Regions from separate parts of the Metabacillus dongyingensis genome, predicted to be linked through region 4. Evidence: riboswitches for the same ligand, from Rfam matches in the RefSeq annotation. Region 4 holds a riboswitch; each other region holds the start of a gene.
The links. Region 4 has a riboswitch for S-adenosylmethionine ahead of K8L98_RS15310 (MetQ/NlpA family ABC transporter substrate-binding protein). Riboswitches for the same ligand answer to the same signal wherever they lie in the genome.
Positions count from the first base shown of each region.

Region 1 (3,141 bases), 840 kb from region 4:
GCTCTAAGGATTCTTCATTAATAAGAGGATTTGGAAGATAATCAGTTAAACTCTTAAGCTCCGAAGCAAAAAGATTCATTTCGCCGTTTTCTATGTAGTAAAGAGGCTTTATTCCAAAGTGATCTCTCGCACCGAATAAAAAGTGTTCCTGTCTGTCCCAAATAAGAAATGAAAACATTCCTCTTAAAAGTTGAAGCGTTTCCTGGCCATAAATGCAATAAAGCGCAACAATCACTTCTGTATCCGTATCCGTTTTCAACTTAAATCCATGGGAAAAAATGATTTCTCTGAGCTCAATATAGTTATAAATTTCACCGTTAAACACAATATAGTAGCGGTCATCAGATCCATAAGCCATAGGCTGGTGTCCGCTTTTAACATCAATAATGCTTAACCGCTGAAAGGCCAGAAGAACCTGCTCATCTTGATAAATTCCGCTGTCATCCGGACCTCTGTGTTCTATTTTTCTGCTTGCCTTCTCAATGAATGTATTAAATAAAAGATCTCTCGTTTGTTTACGATAATCAATAATTCCAACAAATCCGCACATCCTATTCGCCTCCAAAAGTGTCTTTCCACTTATAAAACGAAGACTAGTAAGAGATTGTTGCATTTTTTCACAAAATTAAACAAAAATCCCGATTTTTTCGACAAAAAAAGGATGAGAGCTGCATACAGCAGTATTCTCATCCTTTTTTACTTATTATTGGTTTAAAGCCTGTTCTTTAAGAGCTTCTGCTTTATCTGTTCTTTCCCATGGAAGGTCAAGATCATTACGGCCGAAGTGTCCGTAGGCAGCTGTTTGTTTGTAAATTGGACGGCGAAGATTCAGCATGTTGATGATTCCTGCCGGACGAAGGTCAAAGTTAGCACGAACAACATCCACTAACACATCTTCCTTCACTTTCCCTGTTTCAAATGTATCGATTGCAATTGATACCGGCTGAGCTACACCAATTGCGTATGCAAGCTGAACTTCACATTTATCAGCAAGGCCAGCTGCTACAATATTCTTAGCTACATAGCGTGCTGCATAAGCTGCAGAGCGGTCAACTTTTGTTGGATCTTTACCAGAGAATGCACCGCCTCCGTGACGAGCATACCCTCCGTAAGTATCAACGATGATTTTACGGCCTGTTAAGCCTGCATCGCCCTGCGGTCCGCCGATTACGAAACGGCCAGTCGGGTTGATGAAGTATTTTGTATCTTCATCAATTAATTCATTCGGTACAACCGGGTTAATTACATGTTCTTTTACGTTGCGCTGAATTTGCTCCAATGAAATTTCAGGGTGATGCTGAGTTGAAATAACAATTGTATCAATGCGAACAGGCTTGTCATTCTCATCATACTCAACTGTTACTTGAGTTTTGCCGTCAGGACGAAGGTACGGAAGAATTTCTTCTTTGCGGACTTCTGTTAAACGGCGTGCAAGTTTGTGAGCAAGTGAGATCGGCAGCGGCATTAATTCTTTCGTTTCGTTATTTGCAAAACCGAACATCAATCCTTGGTCACCTGCACCAATAGCTTCAATCTGCTCATCTGTCATTTTTCCTTCACGTGCTTCAAGCGCCTGATCAACACCCATCGCGATATCTGCTGACTGTTCATCAATTGAAGTAAGTACTGCACATGTTTCTGCATCAAAACCATATTTTGCACGAGTGTAGCCAATTTCTTTAACCGTTTCGCGAACGATTTTTGGAATGTCTACATAAGTAGAAGTTGTAATTTCACCAGCAACCAGAACAAGACCTGTTGTAACAGATGTTTCACAAGCTACACGGGCATTTGCATCTTTTTCTAGGATTGCATCTAAAATCGAGTCAGAAATCTGGTCACAAATTTTATCAGGATGACCTTCAGTTACAGACTCTGAAGTAAACAGACGACGTTGTTTAGTCATTAAAGTTTTCCTCCTCAAAAGGTTAGATGATACGGAACTCATTCCCTTTCATATTTTGACCATTCGGCAAAATATTTCAGTTGGCATGTTTTAGGAGAATCCACGAGTACTTTCAGGCAAAATATATTTGAAATAAAAAATCCTTTCCCGCGAGGAAAGGTTATTTACTAAAATCGTAGCCTTTCGCTCTTATCGATCAAGGGCTTTCGCCTTGCATCAGGTTAGCACCTTTGCTCGCAAAAATTCACGAATGAATTTTCAAGATAAAGCAGGTTGCTGGGTTTCATTGGGCCTGTCCCTCCACCAGCTCGGGATAAGAGAATCCGTTCAAGGACATATAATATCGTATATTTCCTTCAGGTGTCAACAAAAACTGACAAGGTTTTCGCATAAGATTTTTCAGAACCCTTTTTATATGATTCCACAAAATGCCGAAATAAAAACATTCCTATTATATATGTATCATTTTCATCAAAAACGTTTCTAAAACCGTTCCATTTCATCAATTTGTACGTAGAATAAGTTAAATAGTATAGACTATTCATTTTAATGTGTTATACTAATTAAGAAGAATCACTTAACATATAGTTGAAAATAATAATAGAAATATAGGTAAAGGATGGGTATGGGATGAATTCAATTGAAATTACAAATGAGCTTGATGTTTTACTTAAAGGGGAAAATGCATTTCATAACTTATCAGTTCCCGTTCTTGTAGAGAAAGTATTAGAGCGCAAAGAAGGTACATTAACTTCAACGGGAGCAGTCCGTGCAACAACTGGTACTTACACAGGACGTTCACCTAAAGATAAATTTATTGTAAAAGAAAATTCAACAAATGACAAAATTGAGTGGGGTGCTGTTAATCAGCCTTTCTCTGAAACGGCATTTGAAAAATTGTATTTAAAAGTTCTTTCATACTTAAAAGACCGCAATGAGCTTTTTGTTTTCAAAGGCTTTGCCGGAGCTGACGCAAAATACCGCCTGCCGATTCAGGTTGTAAATGAATTCGCCTGGCATAACCTTTTTGCACAGCAATTATTCATTCAGCCAGAGAGCGGAGATGAGCTGATTCAGCATGATAATCCATTCACGATCGTGTCTGCACCAAACTTTAAAGCAGATCCGTCAGTAGATGGAACAAATTCTGAAACTTTTATCATCATTTCTTTTGAGAAAAGAACGATCTTAATCGGAGGAACGGAATATGCAGGAGAAATGAAAAAATCTATTTT
Region 1 is NZ_CP082944.1:3,966,034-3,969,174, forward strand. It holds gene asnB (asparagine synthase (glutamine-hydrolyzing)) at 1-550, opposite strand, end outside; gene metK (methionine adenosyltransferase) at 704-1,906, opposite strand; SAM riboswitch class I at 2,093-2,226, opposite strand; gene pckA (phosphoenolpyruvate carboxykinase (ATP)) at 2,537-3,141, shown strand, end outside.
Region 1: another riboswitch for S-adenosylmethionine. It lies ahead of metK (methionine adenosyltransferase); the one in region 4 lies ahead of K8L98_RS15310 (MetQ/NlpA family ABC transporter substrate-binding protein).

Region 2 (3,141 bases), 1.8 Mb from region 4:
TGAGCGGGGTCTTCACTTCATGAATCCACGATAACAGTTCATCTTTTTCCTGTTCAAGCGAAATTCTGTTGTGCAAAGCATCTTTTTTCAGGGACTGCGCCTGTTCGCTGAGCGTCTTTTCAACCAATTGTTCAAACGGGCTTTCCGGAGCTGGAATGCTTGATATATCAAGGTTGTTTTCCCGATCTGCCAGACTTTTATAAAAAGCAGTTTCTTTGTTGTACCGAACAGATAAGAAGATAATAAAAGCGATCATGGAAAGAAAAACAATATACAGGACTGACTGCACTGGAATGGCTGAGTCAATGAAAGCGATAAATAGAATAAAAAAATGAATGATAATAAAGAACAGAATCCAGCTCCGGCGCTCTTTTAAGAAACGGAGAATCATACCATTTCCTCTTCTGCCGCAAGATATCCCTGGCCTACTTTTGTCTCAATAAATTGACCAAGACCAATTTCATCCAGCCGTTTTCGCAGGCGATTGACATTCACTGTTAACGTATTATCGCTTATGAAGCGTCTATCATCCCACAGGCTGTTCATGAGCTTGTCCCTGCTGACAATTTTGTTTTTTTGTTCAATCAATAGTTTAAGAATGAACATTTCATTCTTTGTCAGTTCAACGGAACCGGTTTCGTTCGTAACCGTATTTCGCTCATAATCAACCGCAGCATTGCACCATGTTTTCAGACTTACTTGCTCTGTATTGTAGTTATAAACACGGCGGAGAATGGCCTGGATTTTAGCAATCAGCACATCAAAGTGAAAGGGCTTTTGAACAAAATCATCAGCACCAAGCTGCATAGACATGACCATATCAGTCGGATGATCCCGCGAGGAGAGAAAAATGATCGGCACATTCGAATGCGACCGGATCATCCGGCACCAATGAAAGCCGTCAAACTTCGGCAGCTGAATATCAATGATGACCAAATCTGGCTTTACGGCTGAGAATTCCTGCATGACTTTATTAAAATCTGTAATGCCATAAACATCATAAGACCACTGATTTAATCGTTCTTTGATTTCATTAAACAGGGTTAAATCATCTTCAATTAATAGAAGTTTAAACATGAGTTTCACCACACTATAAGGTTTCTTTTACAATTATTGTATAGGAAAACAATTCTGTGTGCTATAGATGGGCTTGACAAGATGTCAGAATACATAAGTGAACGGAATATTCATACTAATCTTGACATTGATTCAATAGATTGCTATTGTAGTAAAAAAATAATTTCTTATCCAGAGAGGTGGAGGGACTGGCCCTTTGAAACCTCAGCAGCAGGTCTATTAAGATACTGTGCTAACTCCAGCGGGTGAATTGACCTGATAGATAAGCGTGCCTTTTATTTGTCAGTAACGCACTCTTTTTAAAGAGTGCGTTTTTCATTTTTTTGGATGTGAAAAAAGGGGAGTAAAAATGGAAGCTAAGCAGCAATTTCAAAGGAAAATGCAATCTCGTCATTTAGTCATGTTATCTCTTGGAGGTGTAATTGGGACAGGTTTATTCTTAAGCACGGGTTATACGATTCAACAGGCAGGAGCGTTTGGGACGATCCTGTCGTATCTTGTGGGTGCCCTGGTCGTTTATCTCGTTATGCTTTGTTTGGGGGAATTAGCCGTCCATATGCCGGAGACAGGCGCTTTTCATAGCTATGCCGCTAAATATATTGGTCCAGGGACAGGATATACTGTAGCCTGGCTGTATTGGCTGACTTGGACGGTTGCGTTAGGTTCAGAATTCACGGCAGCGGGGCTGCTGATGCAGAGGTGGTTTCCATCTATTAACGTCTGGATTTGGAGTGCGGTGTTTGCGTTGATAATCTTTGCATTAAATGCTGTGACGGTTAAGTTTTTCGCGGAATCTGAATTTTGGTTTGCAGCGATTAAAGTCGCTGCCATAGTGATTTTTATTCTTTTGGGTGGAGCAGCAATTGTAGGTTTTATTCCTCTGACGGATTCCAATTCAGCTCCGTTCTTTACGAATCTCACAAATGAAGGATTATTTCCAAATGGTGCATTTGCCGTTATTATGACGATGCTTGCTGTGAATTTTGCCTATTCGGGAACGGAATTAATAGGGGTTGCAGCTGGAGAAACAGTCAATCCGGAAAAAACAATTCCAATGGCGATTCGGACAACATTATGGAGATTGATTATCTTTTTTGTTGGAACCATTGTTGTTTTATCTGCACTGCTGCCTGCATCAGATTCAGGAGTTTTAAAAAGCCCCTTTGTTTCTGTATTTGAACGAATCGGTATTCCTTATGCAGCAGATATCATGAATTTCGTGATCTTAACAGCCATTTTGTCTGCAGCAAACTCAGGCCTGTATGCTGCTTCCAGAATGCTCTGGTCACTTTCAGATAAGAAAACCATATCACCTATTTTTGCAAGAGTGTCAAAGCGCGGTGTGCCTATATATGCAGTGATTTTCAGTATGCTTGGCGGCACCCTGGCTTTGTTCTCAAGTGTTATTGCGCCAGATACAGTATATATAGTTCTTGTCTCCATTTCAGGTTTAGCCGTGGTTGCCGTATGGATGAGTATTAGCGTGTCACAGTTTTTCTTTCGCAGACAATATATAAAACAAGGACATTCGATAAAGGACCTGGTTTACCGGACACCTTTCTATCCCCTGGTGCCGATTGCATCTTTTGTGCTGTGTTTAGCATCTTTGGTTGGAATCGCATTTGATCCTGCACAGCGAATTGCCCTCTATTGCGGCATTTCATTTATTTTGTTTTGCTATGGAAGCTATTATGCAACACATTTTATTAAGAAAAGAGGAGAAGGATATGCAGCAGAAACTCAATCCAATTGAAACCATTTTAAGTGACTATTCCGTCATGATCCTTGATGGGGCACTTGCTACAGAACTCGAGCAGCATGGCTGTGATTTAGACGATCCCCTTTGGTCTGCCCGAATATTACTGGAAAACCCCGAAGCGATTTATCAGGTTCATTCAGACTATTTCCGTGCGGGAGCGGACTGTGCAATTACGGCCAGCTATCAAGCAACAATCGATGGTTTCTTGAAGCGGGGAATCGAAGAAGAAGAAGCTGTGCAATTAATAAAAAAAACAGTGGTGATTGCAAGAAAAGCAAGAGATGATTTTTGGAAGGAAGAAATGG
Region 2 is NZ_CP082944.1:4,971,472-4,974,612, reverse strand. It holds gene K8L98_RS24535 (sensor histidine kinase) at 1-391, opposite strand, end outside; gene K8L98_RS24530 (response regulator transcription factor) at 388-1,077, opposite strand; SAM riboswitch class I at 1,242-1,346, shown strand; gene mmuP (S-methylmethionine permease) at 1,427-2,830, shown strand; gene mmuM (homocysteine S-methyltransferase) at 2,805-3,141, shown strand, end outside.
Region 2: another riboswitch for S-adenosylmethionine. It lies ahead of mmuP (S-methylmethionine permease); the one in region 4 lies ahead of K8L98_RS15310 (MetQ/NlpA family ABC transporter substrate-binding protein).

Region 3 (3,141 bases), 1.3 Mb from region 4:
TCCGGCAGATTTTTTTCAGCTTTAAATAAGCCTGTTCAATGTCTTTGATCCAATCCAGATAACAGCAGGCTTCAAGCTCGTGAGCATTTGTCCCGTGGCCTTTTAATCGCGGGGCAAGAACGGTGAAGCCTTTATCAGCAAGCAGTTTTCCCAGTTCTCCAACACTTTGAGGTGTTCCTACAAATCCATGGCAAAGCAGAATGCCAATCTCATTTCCTTTATAAAAAAAGCTTTCAGCACCGGGCAATACAGAGTAAATCGTTTCAGTCATTTGTGATTCCTCCAATTCATACAAATCATAAAATAAAAAACCCTCTCTTTCATTGGCTATAAAGAGAGGTTTTTTCTCTATCAACCAAAGCACAGCAGCTTTGCTGGTGGGAGCACCTTTCCGTTTGCCGGCGGTTGCTGTGAAGTCGCGGAGCCAGATCTCTCGTTCACTCTTGATAATTTATTTAATTCTGATTGGTTTAGTTGGTTTTAATGATCTTATCACGGCCGCCTTCTAACTGTCAATAAACTTTGAGGTTATGAAAGCAGAGAATCAGCGATTTGAGTACCCCATTCACACGCTTTTAAGGGGGGGAAATCCCCTGAAGTTTCTATCTTCACAAATGACAAAAATAGGAGTAGAATACTAATATTCCAATCAGATAGGTGGGATTTAAGTGAATACGATTCCTAAACCTCTTGTATTAACGAATCAATGGTTTATTGTGTTATCTGTCGCAGCCGCTTGGGTTTCAGGATCCGGCTGGTTTCTTCTTATACCTCTTATTCCAGGATTAATGGGGCTTCTTTTTAAATTTAACCCTATTATGAAGACGGCAAAGCTCTTTTTAAGAAAAAAGCCTTCGGAATACATTCCCGAGGATTTCGAACAGCAGCAGTTCAATCAGATGATTGCAGTCATCTGTCTTAGTCTTGGTTTTCTTGGTTATATGATGAACTGGATGACTCTGGCTTATATCTTTACCGCTATGGTCGCGCTAGCTGCATTCGTTGCCATATTAGGCTTTTGTGTTGGCTGCTTTATTCGTTTTCAGTGGCAGCAATACCGATACCGCAGGCTTTCAAAGTAGTCATATTTTTATAAAAAAAGTGTTGACTTTTTGAAAATACCAGCGTAAAGTAGGACTCACATCGAAAATATGAAACTTCTTATCACGAGAGGTGGAGGGATTTGGCCCTTTGAAACCTCGGCAGCAGACTCGGACTTTCCTGAGAACTGTGCCAACTCCAACAAGCGTGATTTCGCTTGAGAGATAAGAAGAGTGAACGGTCTTTTACCTTTGATCTTACCCTCTTCTTGGCTTTCAGGAAGAGGTTTTTTGTTTTTTAGCAAATTAAATAGATTTCTTATCCAGAGAAGCGGAGGGACTGGCCTGATGATGCTTCGGCAGCGGACTTTTATAAAAAAGTACTGTGCCAATTCCAGCAGGCAAAAAGCCTGGGAGATAAGAAGAGACCTAGTGATTCTTTATGAATTCATGCCCTCTTCTTGTCGGATAGAAGAGGGTTTTTTTATTTTCAATATCACGGGAGGAATACATATGATTCAATTTGAAGGTGTCACAAAGGTTTATAACAGCGGCGGAAATGAAGTGAGAGCCCTTAACGGCATTGATCTTCATGTGAAGCAGGGGGAGATTTGCGGTGTGATCGGATTCAGCGGAGCCGGTAAAAGCACACTGATCCGCACAGTGAATTTGTTAGAGCGTCCAAGCTCGGGAAAAATCATTGTTGATAATCTCGATTTAACGGCACTATCCCAAAAGGAAGTAAGACAAGTAAAACGCAAAATCGGCATGGTCTTCCAGCATTTCAATCTGCTGAATTCCAAAACGGTCTTCGCCAATGTTGCGATGCCGCTCCTTCTTGCAAAAGCCTCTCAAAAAGAAATCAAACAAAGAGTAACAGAATTATTGTCGTTTGTAGGGTTAGAGGACAAAGCAAATCAATATCCAGACCAGCTGTCAGGGGGTCAAAAACAGCGTGTCGGCATTGCAAGAGCACTGGCTACACAGCCCTCCATTCTATTGTGTGATGAAGCAACATCTGCACTTGATCCTCAAACAACCGGGTCCATTCTGAAGCTTTTGAAAAAAATCAATCAGGAATACAACATTACAATTTTAATGATCACCCATGAGATGTCAGTTATCAGGGAGGTTTGCGATAGGGTTGCAGTAATTGAGGGCGGAAAAATTATCGAGTCAGGCTCAGTTTTTGATGTATTCTCAAATCCTCAAACAAAAACAGCTTCGAACTTTGTCAGTTCTGTTCTGAATGATTCCATCCCTGAGTCTGTGCTGAAATTAGTGCAGGAGGAGAATGCACAGGGACAGATTTTCAAAATTAACTTTGTCGGCAAATCTTCGGGCCAGCCGCTGCTTTCTCAGATTGCTAAACGGTTTGATCTTGATATCAATGTTTTATTTGGAAACATCACAGAGCTTCAGGGCATCCCGTTTGGACATTTGATTGTCGAGCTGCAGGGAGCAAAAAGCGAAATTAAACGGGCGTTATTAGTAATGAATCAGGAAAATGTCACAGTTAAAGAGGTGGAAGTACATGCTAGTTAATTCACAGCAAATTATTGATGCACTGATCGAAACACTTGCAATGACCGGTTTTTCATTGCTTTTCTCAACCTTGATCGGACTGCCGCTTGGTGTGCTGCTGGTCATTACAAGAAAAGGGCACCTATGGGAAAATGCCATTATTTTTAATATCTTGAACGGTGTCGTCAATATCTTCCGTTCTGTACCCTTCATTATATTAATGGTTGCGATTGTTCCGCTAACCAGATTAATTGTAGGAACATCAATTGGGACTGCCGCTGCTGTAGTGCCGCTTGTCTTTTATGCAGGTCCATATATTGCGAGATTGATTGAGAACTCATTATTAGAAGTGGACCCGGGAGTCATAGAGGCAGCAGAAGCTATGGGAGCAACACCAACGCAAATCATCTTTAAATTCATCGTTCCAGAAGCATTAAGCTCACTTGTATTAAGTCTTACAATCGCAACGGTTGGTCTTGTCGGGGCATCAGCGATGGCTGGAGCTGTCGGCGGCGGCGGACTCGGGGATCTCGCCATTACATACGGCTACCAGCGCTTTGACACAGTTGTCATGATT
Region 3 is NZ_CP082944.1:4,425,555-4,428,695, reverse strand. It holds gene K8L98_RS22000 (alpha/beta hydrolase) at 1-271, opposite strand, end outside; SAM riboswitch class I at 346-453, opposite strand; gene K8L98_RS21995 (DUF4395 domain-containing protein) at 669-1,082, shown strand; SAM riboswitch class I at 1,159-1,272, shown strand; SAM riboswitch class I at 1,357-1,464, shown strand; gene K8L98_RS21990 (methionine ABC transporter ATP-binding protein) at 1,554-2,585, shown strand; gene K8L98_RS21985 (methionine ABC transporter permease) at 2,575-3,141, shown strand, end outside.
Region 3: another riboswitch for S-adenosylmethionine. It lies ahead of K8L98_RS21990 (methionine ABC transporter ATP-binding protein); the one in region 4 lies ahead of K8L98_RS15310 (MetQ/NlpA family ABC transporter substrate-binding protein).

Region 4 (3,141 bases):
TCTCATGTAAGCTGTTATGCATGAGACTTTTTAAATCACTTAATTTCTCTTGAATGCTTTGACCACCTTTCAAAAGATTTTGCTGAAGCGCTCTTGTGGAAAGGGGCAGGCCGCCCGGAGCTTTTCCTATTCCCAAATCCACTCTTCCTGGAGCTAAAGATGACAAAACGTTGAAGATTTCAGCGACTTTATATGGACTATAATGTTGAAGCATAACTCCGCCAGAACCTATTCGAATCTGTTTGGTTTTTGCCAGAAGGTAGGAAATGAGAGCTTCTGGCGCAGAGCCAGCTAATTCCTCTGAATTATGATGCTCAGATACCCAAAAACGGTGATAACCCCATTTCTCTGCAAGTATTGCCAGATCCACTGTTTGTTTTAACGCATCTGCTGCTGTATCATTTTCTCCAATCGGACTTTGATCAAGAATGCTCAATTTTATTGACACACTTTCTTCCCCCCTTGTTTATTTCTTTTCCTCACAGCCCTATTTAATGTGCCTCTAGAAGTCCAGTCAGCAAAAGAAGCTGCAAAAAAGGCCCCCCAGATAAGAATGCATATCTTATCTGGGGCGCCTCCGGTTGACCAGTGGGCAATTCTTTATTCTTTCAATTCTTTAAATTATGAAATTTAAGATCCATTGAAAGAATATTATTCTTATTTTTCCGATAAATCAAGTTGGTTTTATAAAAATATTTTCGGACTATACAAAGGTCTACTAATCAAGATAAAAAGTCAGCTGTTTCCTGTTCTTCCTTGTTCTGCGTTTTTTCACGCAAACTGATTTTCCGGAAATTCCAGACCTAAGCTCTCTCGAAGAGTGACACCTTCATACTCCGATCGAAATAAACCCCTTTCTTGAAGAATAGGAACAGCTAATTCTATAAAGTAATCAGTTGTCTATAGTCCATCGATAAAGAGTCTTTATTAATTATTAATTATTTATGATTTCTTCAACCGGTTTTTTTACTGGGATTTTGGTTCCGCCAAATTCCTTCTTTATGAATTCCTGAACTTCTTTCGAATGATATATACTGCTTAATTTTTTAAAATTTTCATTTTTTTCGTTTTCTTTTTGAGTAACAAGAATATTAATATTTGCCTGTGTATCTTGATTGACCTCTTCATGGTAAATAGAATCTTTAATAGAATTCAATCCAGCATCAAGAGCAATGCTGTTTCCAATTAAGGAGGCATCTACATCGGGAAGAGACCGCGCTGTAGATGATCCGTCTACTGGAACAAATTTAATATTTTTCGGGTTTTCTACAATATCTTGAATCGTTCCAAATGAATCAAAATCATCCTTTAACGTAATGACACCTGCATTTCGCAATACGCGTAGAGCTCGAGCTGTATTTGCCGGATCATTAGGAATGGCTATTCCAGCATTTTCCGGAATTTCTTCAAGTGACTTCAAGCGTTTAGAATAAATACCCATTGGTTCTAAATAAGTTGTTGCTATTGCGGCTAAATCTGCATTTTTACTTTTCACATAATCTTGAAAATATGATAGTGATTGAAAAGCATTTACATCAAGGATTCCGTCATTTGTAGCCTCATTAATTTGCAGGCCGTCATTAAATTCTTTTACTTCAATCTCAATTCCGGCTTCTTTGGCTGCTTTTGATTTTGAAATAAAGTTCCATACTTGAGCATCTGATCCAGATGAACCTACGACAATTTTGTTGTTTTCAGATGCATTTGAGTTTATGTTGCATCCTGATAAAATAATGAATATGATTCCGGCTAGAAGTGTAATCGATAATTTTTTCATTTTTGTTTTCTCCCTTTTTCAATTTTTTTTAATCCTTAATATTGCGAGTTCTCACCGCCCATCAAAAATTGCGTAAAATAAAAACCCTTTCTAAAATAAGAAAGAGTTTCGGATTAAACGAATATCTCATCTTATCTTTCAAGCACTTTCATGCTTGCTGGAATTAGCACAGTACTTTTATATAAGCCTGTTGCCGAGGTTTCATAGGGCCATTCCCTCCACCTCTCTAAATAAGAATATATGTTTTTTTCATCCATTAATGGATTCATCACTCCTTAATTAATCATGTTAAATGAACGAAAGGCTTCCATCTCAAGTTCTCAGGGTACTTGAGTGAAAGCCTCTGGTTATCCAGTGAGCGCTGTAATTGAAAAATTTGTTAATATTAAATTAATACAATAAATCATATGTGTCAAGTCGGAATTAAAAATAATAATTACTTTCTATACTGCATTGATTAAATCAATTATGCCTAATACACATTGTAATTACTGTTTATTTCTTGTATTTATTAAGGGCATAAAAATTTATTCCTAATAACATTGCAATTCTTATCTCCTCCCAAAATTCTCTCTTTGAAAAATAGGAAAAAGAAAAATTGGTTTATTCATATTTACTCACATCAAGGTTGATTTAACTTTCTATTTGTTAATAAAAAAGACACCCCTATTTTTTGCTGCGTTGAAGGTAACTTCACGTGCAAATAGAAGAGTGTCTTTTTGAAAAACTATCAAACTGCTTTTAAAAAAGAATCGTTTTCACTTGATTTGTTTTAATTTTCGATTGTACTTTATTTTCTTCCACCTCTATAACTTCAGAACATTTTTCATTAAGATTTGCCGTATATGCTTGTTGAATAGAACGGTTTATTTTAAATGAAACGACCTTTTCTTCGTCGGTTGGATTATAGAAACGCAATACGAATTGATCATCCTTTTCGGCTTTCTTCAAAGTACTTAAAACAGAATCCTGATGTACTTCTTTTATAAAGCTGAAAGAGGCCGGCGTTTTAACATCCGCTGTATTAAGTTTCATTGCATTAAATGGAATTTTGTTATAGAGATCAATTGGTGTTAAGTACTCTTTAGCCATCCGTGCAGCATTAGCTTTTAATGCAGATTGCTGATGTGTAACAATCGCAAACTCTAACGTTAGTTTTCCAAGCATTTGTGAGTCTGGAGTAGGTAATTTAATTCCAGAAGGACGGCCCGGCCTTCTGAGCAGTTCTTCCTTACCCAGCACTCCTACACCTCTGAACAAGGTTATAGCAATTGTGTCGTATGCTTCACCGACAATCTCATACTCTCTTGTACTATTTGTTAGTACACTCACACCATATGCTTCATTGGATAGACTAACAAAAC
Region 4 is NZ_CP082944.1:3,123,136-3,126,276, forward strand. It holds gene K8L98_RS15300 (LLM class flavin-dependent oxidoreductase) at 1-448, opposite strand, end outside; gene K8L98_RS15310 (MetQ/NlpA family ABC transporter substrate-binding protein) at 935-1,777, opposite strand; SAM riboswitch class I at 1,906-2,014, opposite strand; gene mngB (mannosylglycerate hydrolase) at 2,519-3,141, opposite strand, start outside.